DNA from 4 places in the Syntrophomonas sp. UBA1041 genome. Region 1 is predicted to be linked to each of the others. Evidence: riboswitches for the same ligand, from Rfam matches in the RefSeq annotation. Region 1 holds a riboswitch; each other region holds the start of a gene.

What was found. A riboswitch is a leader RNA that binds a small molecule or an ion and turns the genes downstream of it on or off. The one in region 1 is predicted to bind cobalamin.
Region 2: it holds a riboswitch for cobalamin, as region 1 does, so the genes downstream of both, B2633_RS09665 (precorrin-6A/cobalt-precorrin-6A reductase) here and cobT (nicotinate-nucleotide--dimethylbenzimidazole phosphoribosyltransferase) in region 1, are expected to answer to the same signal.
Region 3: it holds a riboswitch for cobalamin, as region 1 does, so the genes downstream of both, B2633_RS00635 (alcohol dehydrogenase catalytic domain-containing protein) here and cobT (nicotinate-nucleotide--dimethylbenzimidazole phosphoribosyltransferase) in region 1, are expected to answer to the same signal.
Region 4: it holds a riboswitch for cobalamin, as region 1 does, so the genes downstream of both, B2633_RS09590 (cobyrinic acid a,c-diamide synthase CobB) here and cobT (nicotinate-nucleotide--dimethylbenzimidazole phosphoribosyltransferase) in region 1, are expected to answer to the same signal.

The regions. Positions count from the first base shown of each region.
Region 1 is NZ_DCEA01000112.1:9,940-14,149, forward strand. It holds gene B2633_RS16560 (efflux RND transporter permease subunit) at 1-625, shown strand, start outside; gene B2633_RS16565 (DUF2284 domain-containing protein) at 689-1,387, shown strand; cobalamin riboswitch at 1,446-1,633, shown strand; gene cobT (nicotinate-nucleotide--dimethylbenzimidazole phosphoribosyltransferase) at 1,713-2,768, shown strand; gene B2633_RS16575 (SDR family NAD(P)-dependent oxidoreductase) at 3,044-3,973, opposite strand.
Region 2 is NZ_DCEA01000066.1:18,245-22,454, forward strand. It holds gene cbiB (adenosylcobinamide-phosphate synthase CbiB) at 1-87, shown strand, start outside; gene cobD (threonine-phosphate decarboxylase CobD) at 110-1,192, shown strand; cobalamin riboswitch at 1,281-1,452, shown strand; gene B2633_RS09665 (precorrin-6A/cobalt-precorrin-6A reductase) at 1,716-2,495, shown strand; gene B2633_RS09670 (energy-coupling factor ABC transporter permease) at 2,578-3,270, shown strand; gene B2633_RS09675 (energy-coupling factor ABC transporter substrate-binding protein) at 3,267-3,548, shown strand; gene cbiQ (cobalt ECF transporter T component CbiQ) at 3,545-4,210, shown strand, end outside.
Region 3 is NZ_DCEA01000003.1:23,875-28,084, reverse strand. It holds gene B2633_RS00645 (4Fe-4S dicluster domain-containing protein) at 1-548, shown strand, start outside; gene B2633_RS00640 (formate dehydrogenase subunit gamma) at 538-1,284, shown strand; cobalamin riboswitch at 1,299-1,470, shown strand; gene B2633_RS00635 (alcohol dehydrogenase catalytic domain-containing protein) at 1,524-2,603, shown strand; gene trpD (anthranilate phosphoribosyltransferase) at 2,610-3,713, shown strand; gene B2633_RS00625 (hypothetical protein) at 3,757-3,987, shown strand.
Region 4 is NZ_DCEA01000066.1:3,650-7,859, forward strand. It holds gene B2633_RS09575 (thiolase family protein) at 1-112, shown strand, start outside; gene B2633_RS09580 (GyrI-like domain-containing protein) at 268-873, shown strand; gene B2633_RS09585 (DNA polymerase IV) at 970-2,157, shown strand; cobalamin riboswitch at 2,298-2,469, shown strand; gene B2633_RS09590 (cobyrinic acid a,c-diamide synthase CobB) at 2,584-3,948, shown strand; gene cbiD (cobalt-precorrin-5B (C(1))-methyltransferase CbiD) at 3,991-4,210, shown strand, end outside.

The DNA.
Region 1 (4,210 bases):
CGGAGGTGATGCCGAAAGCATGGCAGACACATTCGATTCGCTGGGCTTAGCCCTGGTGATAGGTATTCTGTTCATATTCTTCATATTGGCGGCACAATTTGAAAGCTATATAGATCCCTTTTCCATCATGTTTTCCCTGCCTCTGGCCATTGTCGGAGCTATTCTGGGCTTGTTCCTGATGGGCAGCGATTTGAGTCTGGTTTCCATGATCGGCGTAATCTTGCTGATGGGCCTGGTAACCAAGAATGCCATACTGTTGATCGACTTTACCAAGCAAGCCCGGGCCAGGGGAGTGGAACGCAATCAAGCCTTGCGGGAGGCTGCCGCCACCCGCCTGCGCCCTATTTTAATGACAACTACCGCTATGATACTGGGAATGGTGCCAGTGGCCATGTCCCTGGGAGCAGGAGCCGAATGGCGGGCCCCGATGGCCCATGCCACTATCGGAGGCCTGATCACCTCCACCTTGTTGACTCTGGTGGTGGTGCCGGTGATCTATACCCTTTTCGACGACTTGACTCATTGGCGTAAAAAGCCTGTGCCTGAGGACATTGAAGCGAGCCCAACTGCCGCACCGGACGGTTTGCATGCCACTAGCCCAGAACGGGACGGTTATTCGCCATAAACAGTTATATAACTGACGGTTGTCAAATATATTGAAAAATACCGCCATGCAGGAGGTTGAACTATGTGGATCATATACACTGATAAGCAGGGAGACAACTATCCCCTTGAAATCGGCTTTAAATTGATCGACTCTTCCGAAATCTGCCATGATTATGACCGGATTACCGGCTACTGCCGGGAGGGATGCCCGGATTATGCCTCCGGGGGCTGTCCGCCTTACGCCCCGGCCTTGGCGGAGGTAGCGGTAAAATACCCTTACGGTATTTTGATCTATGCCAAGTTTCTTTCCCGCTTTAAGCCGGCCGGGATGGCGGCTGAAGATTTCAGCCTGCAGGACCTGGTTCTGTCAGATATGCTGAATCAACTGGGCTATGCGGTTATAGGCCAGCATCCGGATAGCTTGTTTTTCTTGAACTGCGGTCACTGCCAGGGATGTGGCACGGAAACCTGCAGTTTCAAACTGGGTGAGGAGAGCTGCCGCAAGCCTGAACGGCGCGCTTATTCCATCGCCGCTACCGGAGTGGATGTGACCCAGACCCTGAAGGATGTTTTTGATATCACCCTGCAATGGATCAAGGAAGGCAATCAGACCGAATACATCATCAAGGTCATGGGGCTGCTCAGCCCGGACCCCGAGTTGCCGCAGGCCATTGAACAGCGGATGGAGCCGGTATTGAACAGTCTGGAATGCATAAAATACCAGGTTGGCAGCTCTGAAGCGGGGCTGATTTTGGAAGAGAGATATTCAGTTACTCTATAGATCGGATTATTTTTGTGCTTGTCAGTATTTCATGTGCAAGTATATAATTAAAAAAATTGAATTACCTTATGTTTCGGGTGCCCCTTTAGGGGATAATAGGGAATCAGGTGCAAGACCTGAACGGACCCGCCACTGTAACCGGGGAGTTCCAAGCCGTATAGCCACTGGGAAACTGGGAAGGCTGGCTTGTATCTAAGGAGCGTTTGATCCGGGAGTCAGGAAACCTGCCTGTAAAACATCTGGTTGAGAATGAAGGTAAAGTTCTCAGGCCTTAATGGCTTGGGGACTTTTTAATTTTGGCTAATACTAAAGGAGGTTTTATCAAATGGAACGACTGGAAGCAACCTTGCAGAGTATTGGAGAACCGAACCTTGAAGCGGCGCAAGCAGCGCAGAAGCGCCTGGACAATCTCACCAAACCCCTGGGCGCCCTGGGGATTATGGAGCAGATCGTAGTGCGCCTGGCCGCCATCCAGGGTAAAACTATCCCCGAACTGGGGGCTAAAGTGGTTATGGTCATGGCCGGCGACCATGGGGTGGTGGCCGAAGGAGTCAGCGCCTATCCCCAGGAGGTCACCCCGCAAATGGTACTGAACTTCCTTAATAACGGGGCCGCCATTAATGTTTTTTCCAACTATACCGGCTCCAAAGTGGTGGTCACAGATGTGGGAGTGATGGGTCCGGCCATTGAGCATCCCCGGCTCAATGTTCGCAAAATCCGGGAGGGAACCCGCAACATGGCCCGGGAAGCAGCCATGACCGAAGCTGAAGCAGTGGCTGCTATTGAAGTGGGAATAGAACTGGTTCAGGCCGAGATCGATGCCGGGGCGGCCCTGGTGGCCACCGGGGAGATGGGAATCGGAAACACCACTCCCAGCAGCGCCATTCTGGCTGTATTTAGCGGGGTTGATCTGGATATAATCACCGGCCGCGGCACCGGACTTGATGACAGCGGCCGCCACAAGAAAATCGCGGTAATCAAACAGGCCCTGGAGCTAAACCAGCCCGATCCCGGCCAGCCGCTGGATGTGCTGAAGAAAGTAGGGGGACTGGAAATCGCCGCCTTGACCGGTGTCATTATAGGCGCTGCAGCCCGGCGCGTACCGGTGGTAGTGGATGGCTTCATTTCCAGCGCGGCTGCTCTCATGGCATGCAAGATGAATCAACGTTGTCAGGATTTTCTGTTTGCGTCCCATCTTTCCCAGGAGCCCGGGCACCGCATTATGCTGGAATATATGGGCCTGCAACCTATCCTGCACCTGGATCTGCGGCTGGGCGAAGGCACCGGAGCGGTTTTAACCTTCCCGATCTTTGAAGCGGCCGTAAAAGTTATGAAAGAGATGGCCACCTTCGGAGAAGCCGGCGTTTCCAACAAAGAATGACACAGATACACGGACAAGACCTAATGGAAGGGCCAGCCACTACCTTCCAATAGCGATACGTAGGCTGATCCATGTACACTTATAGCCCCGGGGTATGGAACATATGTTCAGTCCAGAGGAAGCCAATGGCGGCGCTAACACTTAACCGGGTCAGTATATTTAAAAAAGGCTGTTCTTGGAACAGCCTCTTTCTACCAAACAAACTTATGCCGAATGATCGGCTGTCTTCACGGGTTACCCCACACTGGCTAAAAGCCGCCCTGATCCGTTTATTTTTAGCCCGCCGTATAACCTCCGTCAATTACTAATTTTTGACCTGTCACAAAGGATGCTTCATCGGACATTAGAAATACTGCAGGCTTGGCAATTTCAGCAGGAACTCCCATGCGACCGCCATATTTACCGCGAGGTACGATTTCTTTATCTTTTACCGGGTCATTACATAATGGATGTAATGCTGCTAATTGCGCAAAGTCAAATGCTTCTGTCGCCAATGAATCTTGGGCTGCCAAATCATTTTTATCGGCAGCTACAGCTGCTTGGAATAATGGGGTCATAATATAACCTGGATTTACAGTATTTACACGTATACCGTAATCCGCCAATTGCAGGGCCAATGCTTTTGATAAACCAACTACGCCATGTTTACCCATTGTATATTGAATTAAATTGAAGCGTTCAATAAAAACTTCACCGGTTTCACAATTTACAACTTTAGGACGACCGGCAACCCCGTGAATACTTGAAACCATCACGATTGAACCTTTTATTCCATGTTTGATCATTAAACGAGAACCATATAAGGCTGTATAGAATACCCCATCTTCATTAATGCTTTGAATAAATTTGCGGGATTTTAAAACTTCTTCCGGGTCTTTATCGAAATCTTCCGCAGTTACCACACCGGCATTAGCCATTATTGCATTTACAACGCCATAAACCTTTTCTGTAATTTCAAATAATTTTTCAACATCTTTAGGTTGAGATACGTCAGTGTGAACAAAAGTTGCGCGTCCTTCACCGTATTGATCGTTTAATTCCTTAACAAAAGCTTCACCTAATTTGTCATTAATGTCGGACACAACTACCCCTCTTGCCCCTTCAGCCAATGCTTCACGAACTGTTGCTGATCCGATAGAGTCAAAACCAGGAATTGCTGAAACTGAACCTGTCACTACTACCACTTTGCCATCCAATTTACCCATTATAAATTCCACCTTTCTAAAATCTTCTCTCTCAGGTATTTTTACTTATGATAGAGGGTATTTCCTAATGGAGGGAGGCTATGATCACCGTGAAATACCCTGATAAGGGCAAAGCGCCATACCCAACTATCATCGCCCTGAATCATCGTTTGCACATCACCTCTTTCTTTTCGTTTATGCTTGAAAACAAAGGGCCAATATCCTTACTGTCATCTAATAAGACTTTTCATAAGAATA
Region 2 (4,210 bases), on a different contig from region 1:
CACATCAAGCAAAGCCTTAGCATCATGCTCCTGGTAAGTGCAGAGGCGGTAGTCCTGGGAGTTCTGTTATCCCGCTGGTGGGGTTAGACAGTTCAGAGTAGGAGGTGTTATGGGCAGTCAACATTTATGCAAACCGGTTCATGGCGGCGATGTGTGGAAAGCCGCCCAGAGGTGGGGGATAGCGCTTGACGAGATCCTGGATTTCAGCGCCAACATCAACCCTCTGGGACCGTCGCCGCAAGCCCTGGAGGCAATTGAAAGCAATATCTCACAGCTGACTCACTATCCCGAACCGTGCGGCGATTCCTGTAAACTGGCCCTGGCTCAGCACCTGGGGGTGGATAAGGCCAATTTGGTCCTGGGCAACGGCGGTTCGGAATTAATCTACCTTCTGGGAAGGATGTTTTATAAAGGGCGGCTCTTGTTGTTGGCCCCCTGTTTTTCCGAATACGGAGAAGGCCTGGAAAACCCGCGGGTGGTTAGAATTGCCCTGGATGCCGATAAACAGTTTAGGCTGCCTTTGCCAGAGATCAGGGAGGCCCTGCAGCCCGGTGACCTGATATTTATCGGTAATCCCAATAACCCCACCGGCAATCTTTTTAAACCGCAGGAATTGCTGGAGTTGGCCGCTTATGTGCAGGACGTCCGGGGAGTTATGGTGGTTGATGAGGCCTTTCTGGATTTCGCCGGCCGGGAACTCTCCATAAGCCAGGAGGTGGAGCACAATCCCCACCTTGTAGTGGTGGGATCCTTAACCAAATTTTTTGCTATTCCCGGCCTGCGTCTGGGTTATGCGGCAGCCTGTGCAGAACATATCAAACGCATGGAGTTTTTGCTCCCCACCTGGCGGATCAACACCCTGGCTCTGGCGGCCGGGCGGGCTTCGCTGGCTGATGTGGCTTATATGGAAAAGACCATCGCCTTTGTCAATCAGGAAAGGCAGTTATTCATAGAGCGGCTGCAAGAGCTGCCGTTTTTGCAGGTATTCCCCGGGGTAAGCAACTTCCTGCTCATCGACGCGGAAAAAAGCGGCCTTACGGCAGACGAGTGGCAGGAGCGCCTGGGTCCCCGCGGTATTTTAATCCGCAACTGCTCGAATTTCGCAAACCTATCCCCATATTACTTCCGCATCGCCGTAAAAGGCCGCGATCAAAACCTGCGCCTCGTAGAGGCCTTGAAACAGGTCAAGTGAAGTAACTTTATTAAATGCCAGGTTTTTGAAAAAGGTTTTAATTTGCGTACCAAAAAAGATTGAAATATTTGCCCAAAACCGATAAAATAAGACTTAACTAAATAACAGTGAAGAATGACACAGGGAAGATGGTGAAAATCCATCACGGTGCCGCCACTGTAATGGGGAGCCTTTTACTGAATGCCACTGGATGAAGATCTGGGAAGGCGTAAAAGGCGATGAACCTCAGTCAGGAAACCTGCTGCATTCTATTTAGTCTACATTAGCCCACGGTGCATGGGTGTGTACGATGGTCGTGAACCACAACCCTGTATCATACGGTACAGGGTTTTTATATTGAATAAACATAGGGCGCCTTTTCCTGAGGGAAACGGCTGAAAAGACAATCGGTGCCAAACCGAGCCAGTGACTGTATTGGGAGAGTGTCTGCCAGATCTGGTGACACGATGATACCTGAGCCAGTAAGCAGCCTGTTCTTGCTGTCACCGCCAAGGTGAGGTTTCAAGATGTGCTGCTATTTTTTATGCCTGTAAGCAGGGAGGGAAATGGGTTGATTATGCTGGTCGCAGGAATTAAAGAAGCCCCCGAGATCATGGCACGGATTATTGAATGCGGTTGTCAGGTGGTTGTTTATCCAACCAATTCTTCCTGCCGTCACCACATTATCGACGCCGGACTGGGATGTCATCTCCTGCCTGATCATAACCTGGATTTGATGCAGTTTGTTAATGACCAAGAGGTGAAAATAGTGATTGACGCCAGCTCCGAGAGCAGCAGCGGCCTTTTCGAAGCCATAAACCAGATCACCCCCGCACCTCGATATATCCGCTATTACCGGGAGGAATTGGAACTGCCTGTTTCGCCGTTATTGTTCACGGTATATTCATTTGCAGATGCGGTGGACAAATTAGTTGAAATCGGCGCCAGAAATGTATTCTTAACTACCGGGAGCTATTGCCTGGACAGCTTCTGCAATGACTCCCGCCTGCAGGGGACCCGGTTTGTAGTCCGCGTACTGCCGGACTGGAAAATAGTAAAGAAATGCCAGGATATTGGAATTCCTATCCATGATATCGTGGCCATGCAAGGCCCCTTTTCCCGCAAAATTAACAAAACATTATTCAAGACTTATAATGCGGATGTCGTGGTGACGCGGGACAGCGGCAAAATGGGCGGCGCAGACACCAAAATCTCGGCCGCCCTGGATCTTAATCTGACTATTGTTGTCATCAAAAGAAAGACCTCGCAACAATATCCTACCGCCTGCGGGATAAAGCAGTTAATGGATTTAATACAGCGATAGGGGGGAATAGACTTAATTGATTTGCCTGATATAGCTGATTAAAAGAGTGAACTGATCGTAACCAGGAAGGAGGTTAACTATCTTGTTATCATTCGGAATGCACATAATGGAAGGATTCTTACCGCTGCCCTGGGCTGTGGCCTGGTTTGTCTTAATGCTGCCTTTTCTTTACCTGAGCATCAGAAAAACCCGGCAATTGGTGGCCCAAAACCCCAGAGCCATGCTGTTGTTAGCCTTTGCGGGCGCCTTTACTTTCGTGCTTTCGGCACTAAAACTGCCATCTGTCACCGGCAGTTGCTCCCATCCTACCGGGGTGGCCCTGGGAGCCATTCTTTTCGGGCCTGCCGTAATGGTGCTTATCGGCCTGATCGTTTTATTATTCCAGGCCCTTCTTTTGGCCCATGGCGGGTTGACCACTCTTGGCGCCAATGTCATGTCTATGGCAATCGTAGGCCCGCTAGTGACTTACGGCGTTTACGCCCTCCTAAAAAAGACCAGGCTGCCCCACTGGGCTGCAGTACTCATTGGGGCGGCGCTGGGAAGTCTTGCCACCTACTGCGTTACTGCCCTGCAATTAGCTTTAGCCTACCCGGGAGGTCCCGACGGTTTTTATGGGGCTTTGATCAAATTCACCGGCATTTTTGCAGTGACACAGGTACCTATCGCTATAATAGAAGGCATATTGACCGTATTAGTGGTGGATTTGTTATATGCGTACAACCGGCAGGAAGTGGAAAGCCTGCGTGACATGAGCATCGGAGGTGAGCAGGCGTGAAGAGAAATCTTATATTGATCGCCATCATGTTGTGTCTGGTAGTCTACGCCTTATATAGTAATCAAGGCGCAGAGTTTGGCGGAGCCGACGGGCAGGCTGAGGGTGTCATCGAAGAAATCAATCCCGGCTATGAACCCTGGTTCAACCCAATATGGGAGCCTCCCAGCGGAGAAATCGAATCCCTGCTGTTCGCCTTGCAAGCGGCCCTGGGGACAGGATTCATATGTTACTATCTGGGCTACAGCATAGGCAGGAGTAAAGGCAGGGCTCAGGCATGAACAGCATAGACCAGGCCGCCTACAATTCTCCCTGGTACCTGCTGCATCCGGCTGTTAAGCTTGGTCTGACCCTGGCCATCCTGGTAGTGGTTCTGGCACTTGATTCCAGAACCATTTCCTGTCTGGTAATCCTGGCAATATTCGCCCTGCTGGTGGGGAAAGCCAGGGTCTCCTGGCGCTTATATCTTGGTTTAATGGCAATTCCCCTGGTATTCCTGACGGTGGGTTGCGTGAGCGTGGCCATAACCAACAGCACGCTTTCAACTGGTATCTGGCCGGGGGTTTATGCCGGAGGCATGTGGTGGGGCGTTTCCCCCCAGTCTTTACAGGAGGCTATAAACCTGCTTTTGCGCAGTCTGGCCTGTGTAAGTGCCATGTATCTGCTGGCCTTGACTACGCCAGTGGTGCAGCTGGTTTACGTGCTGCGCTTGTTCAAGCTTCCCGGTGTGGCAGTCGATCTGATGGGATTAATCTATATGAATATCTTTATCTTTCTGCAAACCGCCCAGGACATCTACGTGGCCCAACAGTCCCGCTGCGGCTACCGGGGTTTTGCCGGACATTTAACTTCACTGACCGCCTTGCTCAGCAACCTTTTTATCAAGAACCTGCAGAGAAGCAACGCCTGTTATGACGCTTTGCTGGCGCGCGGATTCAAGGGC
Region 3 (4,210 bases), on a different contig from region 1:
GTCCAGTGGTGATCAACCCCAAGGGGTGTTTTGGAGGGGCTAAATGCAGGGACGTTTGCCCCTGGCATATCCCTCAGCGCCAGGGCGGGGTAGGGCTGTATTTGGAAGTAGTCCCGGATTTGGCTGGAGGAGGAGTTATGTATAAATGTGACATGTGCCATGATCTGATCAAGCAGGGACAGCAACCGGCCTGCGTAAACGCCTGTCCCAGGAATGCTATTATGTTTGGCCCTCAGTATGAGCTGCATGAGTATGCACAGAACTGGGCCCGCCAGAATCAAGGCTATGTGTACGGAGATGAGGAGAACGGTGGAACAGCTAATTTCTATATTTCCATGATACCTTTTGAAGTTATCAATCTTGCCATTATCGACCAGGATCTGGACGGCACGACTGGCAGAGTCGATATGGCGGTAAATATTGAAAACCCACTTGACGAGCCTGGTAATATCTTGAGCGGTTTATTAATGGCTCCTGTTGCCGGGGTATTGGCAGCAGGAATAAGTACTTACCAGATTATGAAAGGGGGCAATGACGTTGAAGATTAAGCGCCACAATACAGCTATACGCTTTACTCATTGGGTTACCGCGATGTCTATTTTTGTCCTGTTGTTTACCGGCTTTGGACAAATGCCCGTTTACAAAAGATATTATGTGGACCAACTACCGGGGCTGGCCTGGTCGAGCAATTTTCTGGCTACATTGTATCTGCATTATCTGGCAGCTATGGCATTAATATTTATAAGTGCCTATTATGTGACCTATTTAATTGTCAGTAAAAGATGGGACATCATACCCCGCAGGGGTGATTTTAAGGAGTCCATGCAGATATTTGCTTCCATGCTGGGGTTGGCCGAGGAACCGGAAAATGACAAATATCTGGCAGAACAACGCCTGGCCTTCGCGGTGACTGCTTTCTCGGTAATGGCCTTGATTGTAACCGGAATACTGAAGGTATATAAAAACCTGCCCGGGATGGAATTTTCAGTGGGTACGGTATTCTGGCTGGCGCAGATTCATAATCTGTTTACCGTGATATTGCTGCTTTCGGTTATTGTTCACCTGGCAGCGTTTCTCATCAAGGCTAACCGGCCCCTGGTAGCAAGTATGTTCACAGGCTATATCGATAGGGAGTACGTAATACATCGCCATGCTGCGTGGTGGGATAAACTGAATAAAGAGCACCGTGAAGCCGGCCTCACGTCTCCACCCGTACACCCTGAAGCAGTTCTCATAGCGGAGCAGGGAAAATCTTGCCTTGACAAAACCGGGAATTCATCCTAGTATAAACAAAAAAATAGGCCATGAGAGTTGCAGGTGCCCGACAGGGAGAATAGGGAACCGGGTGCAAATCCCGGGCGGGCCCGCCACTGTAATGCTGAGCCGATGCCGCAGCCACTCCGGTAAGGGGGAAGGGGCATGCCGGTGAAGAAGCTGAGTCAGGAGACCTGCCTGTAGCTTAAGGTTGAAGCCGAAAGGCAAAAACCTGGTGCGGAATTGGAGAGTCCATACCTTTTTGAGGTATGGGTTTTTTATTTTTTATGGGGGTGAATGAAATCAAAGCAGCGGTTTTGGAGACCATCGGCAGCATCCGTATTGAAGACCGTCCCGAACCTCAATGCCAGGAGGGGGATGTCATTTTAAAAACCGAGGTGTGCGGCTTGTGCCGTACTGATATGAAAGCCTACACCATCGGACAGCGGGATCTGCGGCTTCCCCGAGTGCTCGGGCACGAGATAACCGCCACCGTGGTTGAGGCCTGCAGTCAGACTGAATTCCGCCCCGGGGACCGGGTGCAGGTTTCACCCGGTGTGCCCTGCGGAAACTGCCATTTTTGCCGGCAAGGTCTGGACCACCTGTGCGACCGGGTGGAAATCATGGGATTCCACCGTGACGGAGGCTTTCAGGAGTATCTGCACATACCTGCTGCGGCGGCCCAGAGGGGCATTCTCAATCACATCCCGGCGGGATTGTCATTTGAAGAAGCCTGTATGTCAGAGCCTCTGGCCTGTGCCATTAATATGCAGGACGCTTTGCATGTCGGTCATGGTGATGCAGTCCTGATTTGGGGGGGCGGTCCCCTGGGAATATTAAACGCCCGGCTGGCCAGGAGCCGGGGGGCTGAAGAGATCTTCATAGTGGAGAGCCATCCTGATAGAATGATGCGTCTGCAGGATTTGGAAAATAGATGCCACTTACTGGCTGATCTTGAAGGGCTCAGAAAGGCGCTCACGGTCATTACAGATCACGGCCAGGCTGATGTCGTCATACCTTGTTGTCCCGATCCCAATGCCTTCAGAAGCTCCCTGCAGGTATGCTCCAAGCGGGGGCGGATTGGATTCTTCAGCGGGATGTCACAGCAGCCGGGCTTCACCAATGATGAATGGAACCTGCTTCACTACCTGGAACTAACCGTTATCGGCGCATATGGATGCTCCATACGTAATAACCGCTCCGCCATGCAGTTGATGGAAAGAGGGGATGTGGTGGTCAAAGACCTGATTTCCAGGCGTATCGGACTGGATGAACTGCAAGAAGGGTTGGATTTGATAGCTGCGGGGAAGGAAATGAAAATAGCGATGGATATGAAAAAAGGGAGGTAATGTGAGATGTCATTATGCGCACAGGAATTTGGCCGGACTATTGCTGATTTGATCAACCAGGTTGATCTGCCGCGGGACCGTTCCAAGACAGTATTCAGTGAAGTTCTGCTGGATCGTCAGTCGGCCATGCATCAGGGCGCATTTTTGAGCGCCCTGGCCGCCAAAGGTGAGACCGCTGAAGAGATTGCCGGGATCTGGGAGGCTATATATGAACATGACACCTGCAAGGTTGCCCTGGATAACCATGCTGATGTGGTGGAAAACTGCGGCACCGGGATGGATAGCCTGAAAACGTTTAACATCAGTACTGCCGCATCTATCATTGCGGCAGCTGCGGGAGTGGTGATGGCCAAGCACGGCAGCCGCGCCATTACCTCCAGCTGCGGAACCATCGACCTTTTAGAAGCATTGGGCGTTGATGTTGAAGGTCCACCGGAACTGGTGAAACACAGCATTGAAACGGCTGGTATCGGTATCTTTAATGGTATGAGCCCGCATATTCATCAAAGCCTGGGCAGAATTTTATCCCAGATTTCGTTCGGAACAGTTCTGAACATTGCGGCCTCCCTGGCCAACCCGGCCCTGCCCCGCTATGCCGTCCGCGGCGTCTACGACCGGGGATTGCTGACCCCGGTAGCCAGGGTGATGAACGAAATAGGATACCGGCGCGCCCTGGTGGTACACGGGCTGGACGCCGGCGGCGAACAGGGCATGGATGAGGCTTCCACCCTGGGAGAGACCCTGGTGGCAGAATTGTATCCCGACGGCTCAATTCGCGAGTTTTCTTTTTACCCGCAGGATTACGGAATTAAACAGGCCAGTCTGGAGGATCTCAGGCCCCATATCGACAGGGAACAGGAGGTCCTGCAATTCCTGCGGGTGATTGCGGGGCTGGAAAACGGCCCCCGCACCGATATTGCCTGCCTGAATGCCGCACTGGTCATCTATGTTACCAGACCGGAGTCATCTCTGGCCGACTGCCTGCAGGCTGCCAGGGAAATGATTAACAAGGGCCTGGCCCTGCAAAAGCTTAGAGCATGGGTGTCAGCACAAAATCAACGCCCGGAACGGGGCATTATCAGGCTTAACCAGCTTTTGGAGAAGATGTAAAAGACATTCCCGACGATTTGTCACCCCGGAGAGGAGGAGCATGGTGATTAAAATGCTGGCGATTAAAACCGAAGCGGGATACTACAAAGAGGGCGATCCGTACATGATGGTGGATTTGCCCCGGGCATCAGTCTACCCGCCGGAAAAGGCGGAATACGTGCAAGGCATTATGACGGGCTTAAAGCAGCAAGGGGTGGCAAGCCGACTGGTCGAGATGCATATAAGCCTTACCGAATGGGAGGACATATCCGCCTGGCGCAGCAGCCAGATTTGAGCTGTCAGGCTCCGGGGTAAAGCAAAGCCGTAACAAATACAGATGCCAATATTACTGAATATTTAAGCACCTGGGCCCGGCAATAGTGTCCCTGGGGACAGAATCAGTCAAAACCGGTTTTGCCGTGATTTTGATTTCTTTCCGATAGTATGCTATCATGGCTGAGTAAGATTGTTTTTTCAACTGCTTATATTAGTATAAGGCAATATGGGCTTACAGAGCG
Region 4 (4,210 bases), on a different contig from region 1:
CATCGTTTCCCTGTATTACGAACTTGAGAACATCGGCAAGACTGTTGGGGGAGCAGCGCTGTGCGTTGGAACTGGGCCCGCCATGTGCTCACTGTGGACAAGGGATATCTAAGGACCTCTTCTTTGTTTAAGCAGGTGATGGTTACAACGCCATCACCTGACTTTTTTGTGAATGTCCCCAGCGCATAACATATCACCGTCACTGCCTGCATCTGCTGTGATTCAAGTCTTCCTCCGGGGTATAATGTACCTAGGAGGATTTTTACTATGGAAAAAATCGATCTGAAGAAGCAGTATTCCCGCTTATACAATACCCCGCTGGGAAAAAATATCCTGGTCCGGGTGCCGGCCTTCAATTTCCTGATGATAAACGGGCAGGGTGACCCCAACACCTCCCCGGACTATAAAGAGGCTGTCGAAGCCCTTTACTCAGTGTCTTACGCCCTCAAGTTCCAGAGCAAAAAAGAAAGCCCCGATTATACTGTAATGCCCCTGGAAGGATTGTGGTATGGGGCTTCTGAACAGGTTTTTCTTACAGGCGATAAGGATAACTGGCAATGGACTATGATGATAATGCAGCCGCCATTTATTGAAGCGGGCATGGTTGAGCAGGCCAAAGCGGCTGCGGCCAAAAAGAAACCCCTTACGGCGCTGCCCCGGCTGCGCTTCGAATCCTTTGAAGAAGGCCTGGCAGCCCAGGTGATGTATGTCGGTCCTTATTCCGAGGAACATGACACCATAATGAAACTGCACCAATTCATCGGTGAGCAAGGCTACAGCCTGCGGGGGTATCATCATGAAATCTACCTTAACGATCCCCGCAAGACCACCCCTGCCCGGCTTAAGACCATTATCAGGCAGCCGGCAGGTTAAGGATGACCCGGATCGATTTCCAGATATCGCTGTCAGGTAAAGGGCTTTTGCTTTAATGGAATCATATTGGGTTAAAAAGCACGGGGAAGTGTGAAAATGACCGGCGAGGTGAATCACTCTCTACATATCATTCACTGTGATCTGGATGCATTCTACGCCGCGGTGGAACAAAACGACAATCCCTCCCTAAAGGGAAAGCCAGTCATAGTCGGGGGATCTGCCGCCTCGCGGGGGGTCGTTTCCACCTGCTCCTACGAGGCCAGGAAATTCGGAGTACGCTCGGCCATGCCCGCCGCTCAGGCCAGGCGTTTGTGCCCGCAAGGCGTATTTCTGCCGGTGCGCATGGAGCGTTACCTGGAGGTATCCCATCAGGTTTTTGCCATTCTCTCCGATTACACCCCCCTCATGGAACCAATTTCCGTTGACGAGGCTTTTCTTGATATCAGCGGAACTCAAAATCTCTTCGGCAGCCCGGAGGCTATTGGGCGGGAAATCAAACGCCGGGTCAGAAGCGAACTGGGCCTGACTATATCGGTGGGCATTTCTTATAACAAGTTCCTGGCCAAGCTGGCCTCCGACCTGAACAAACCGGACGGTTTGTGCATCATCCCCTATGACCGGGCCCTGGAAATAATAAGACCCCTGCCGGTCACACGGCTCTGGGGGGTGGGTGAAAAGGCCCGGCAAGCCCTGGAGCGGCTGGGGATCAAAACCGTCGGTGATGTACAGGACCTCCCAACCGGTTGGCTTGCAGAACGCATGGGCGCAAGCGGGCAGCATTACTGGGAATTAGCCCGGGGCATCGACACACGCCAGGTCGAAACCCATGAAGAGCGTAAATCCCTGGGCAGGGAGGTCACCTTTCCGGAAGACATTGATGATATGCAGATCCTGCAAAAAAACCTGGCTGCTTTCTCCGCCGAGTTGTGCCGTAAACTGCGCCGCGACAAGCTGTACTGTTCTACAGTAACCCTCAAACTGCGTTACAGCAGCTTTAAAACCATCAACCGCAGCCGGACTATCGCCCCCAGCCATGCTGATGTGGTCATCGGGCAGGTCGCTGATGAACTGCTGCAGAAGAGCTACCGGGGAGATTCTCCCTTACGCCTGATCGGCCTCAGCCTGGGAAAGCTATCATCGGCACCGGATTGGGAGCAGGGCGGCCTCTTCGAAGAATCTGCCCAATATGAAAAGGTGGATATGCTTATGGATCAGATCCGCCGGCGTTTTGGATCCAGGGTCATACAGCGCGGCAATCAGCTCCCAAGCCGGGGTGATGATTAGACCAAATTCCCCGGTGTCATTCGTTTTAGCAATTCAGAACCGCATCGGAATAATGACTCAGGGAAAGCGTTTTCCGGTGTCATTTGTACGCAAATTATTATGTTGGCATTTTTAAAGGATTGTATTATAATGGGGGCAACTCTAAAGTTGAAGCTACTGGTCCCGAGAGGGATAAAGGGAATCAGGTTAAAATCCTGAGCGGTCCCGCCACTGTAACCAGTACGAACCACACATTAGCCACTGAGGAATCGGGAAGGGGTGTGGGGAGGATGATCTGGGAGCCAGTAAACCTGCCAATAGCTTGCGAATAATCAGCCCCGCGGATAGGGTTTGGTTCGCATTTGGACGGTAAAGCTGTAGGCTTCTACTTTTGAGCAAGTAGAAGCCTTTTTTATTGGGAAATATGGAAGCAGGAAGTGAGTCTCGGTGCAGTTCCCACGACTGATGATCGCCGGCGTGCACAGCAGCAGCGGCAAAACCACAGTTTCATTGGGGTTGATGGCAGCTCTGAAGCGGCGCCGGATCAAGGTGCAGCCCTTCAAAGTAGGACCGGATTATATTGACTCCGGTTTGCACAGTCATGCCTGCGGTCGCAGTTCCCACAATCTGGACAGCTGGATGATGCCTCCTCAGGTGATGCAAACTGTGTTTGCCAAGAACGCCGCTTCGGCTGAGATATCCATCATTGAAGGGGTGATGGGGCTGTTTGACGGCTACCGGGGGGAGAGGATTGCCGGCAGCAGCGCCGAGGTGGCTTTGATGTTAAACACCCCGGTGGTTCTGGTGGTAAATGTAAAAAGCATGTCGCAGAGCTGTGTGGCGTTGGTTAAAGGCTTTATGGAATACCAGCCCGAGGTAGAAATCAAAGGTATAGTATTGAACCAGGCCTCTCCTTTTCATCGAGAATGGGTGCTTCCCAATCTGGAATCGGAGCTGGGAGTCAAAGTGCTGGGCTGTGTCCCCTGGCAGGAGAGTATATCCATTCCCGAGCGGCATCTGGGTTTGCTGCCCGCCGATGAACATGGGGAATTGGCAGACCATCTCCATAAAATGGCGGATTTGGTAGAGTCAAATCTGGATATGGAAGCGGTACTGGCCCTGGCCGGGGAAGCCAAGCCTATGGAACTCATCTGGCAAGCGCCTCAGGTTGAAAAGCGGACTGTTATCGGAGTGGCCAGGGATGCCGCCTTTAGTTTTTACTATCAAGACAGTCTGGACTACCTGTCTGAACTGGGAGCAGAGCTGAAGTATTTCAGCCCCCTGAATGATGCTTCTTTGCCGGAAGTGGATGGGATCTATGTCGGCGGCGGCTTCCCGGAAATGTTTTTACCGCAATTAAGCCGGAATTCCGGCATGCAGAAGGCTCTGCGCCAGGCCCACCGGATGGGCATGCCCATACTGGCGGAGTGCGGCGGGCTGATGTATTTGTCCCGGACCCTGAAGGACTGGGAAGGCAACTCCTGGCCCGGAGTGGGGCTGGTGCCGGGTGAGATCATTATGACCCGGAAGCTGCAGGAACTAGGCTATATTAAGGCTATTGCCCTGAGAGACACAGTAATAGCCGGAAAAGGCGAGGTATTGCGCGGGCACGAGTTTCATTACTCAACCCTGGAGGGTATCAACCCGCAAGACTGTGCTTTCGGACTCGAAGGAGGCATGGGGCGGGGAGTAAGCCGGGGCGGATATGCCGAGGGTTCACTGTTGGCTTCATATCTGCATCTGCAGCTGCGGGCCAATCCCAAAGCAGCCCGGCGTTTTGTGGAGGCCTGCGCTGAATATGGAAATAGATAGAAATTGGTGGAAATGGATTAAATCTGAGTCTGCTAAAGAGAAATGCTGATACAGGAGGAGGTGGGCTCATTGAAGGCCATGCGCTGGGGTTATTCCACCGGAACTTGTGCTGCCGCTGCCAGCAAAGCCGCTTTGATAAGACTATTGCAGGACAGAGTGGCGGCCTCAGTGAGAGTAGAGCTGCCGGACGGCCATCTGGCGGAAATACCGGTAACCAAATCATGGCGGACTGAATACGGCGCCATCGCCCGGGTCATAAAGG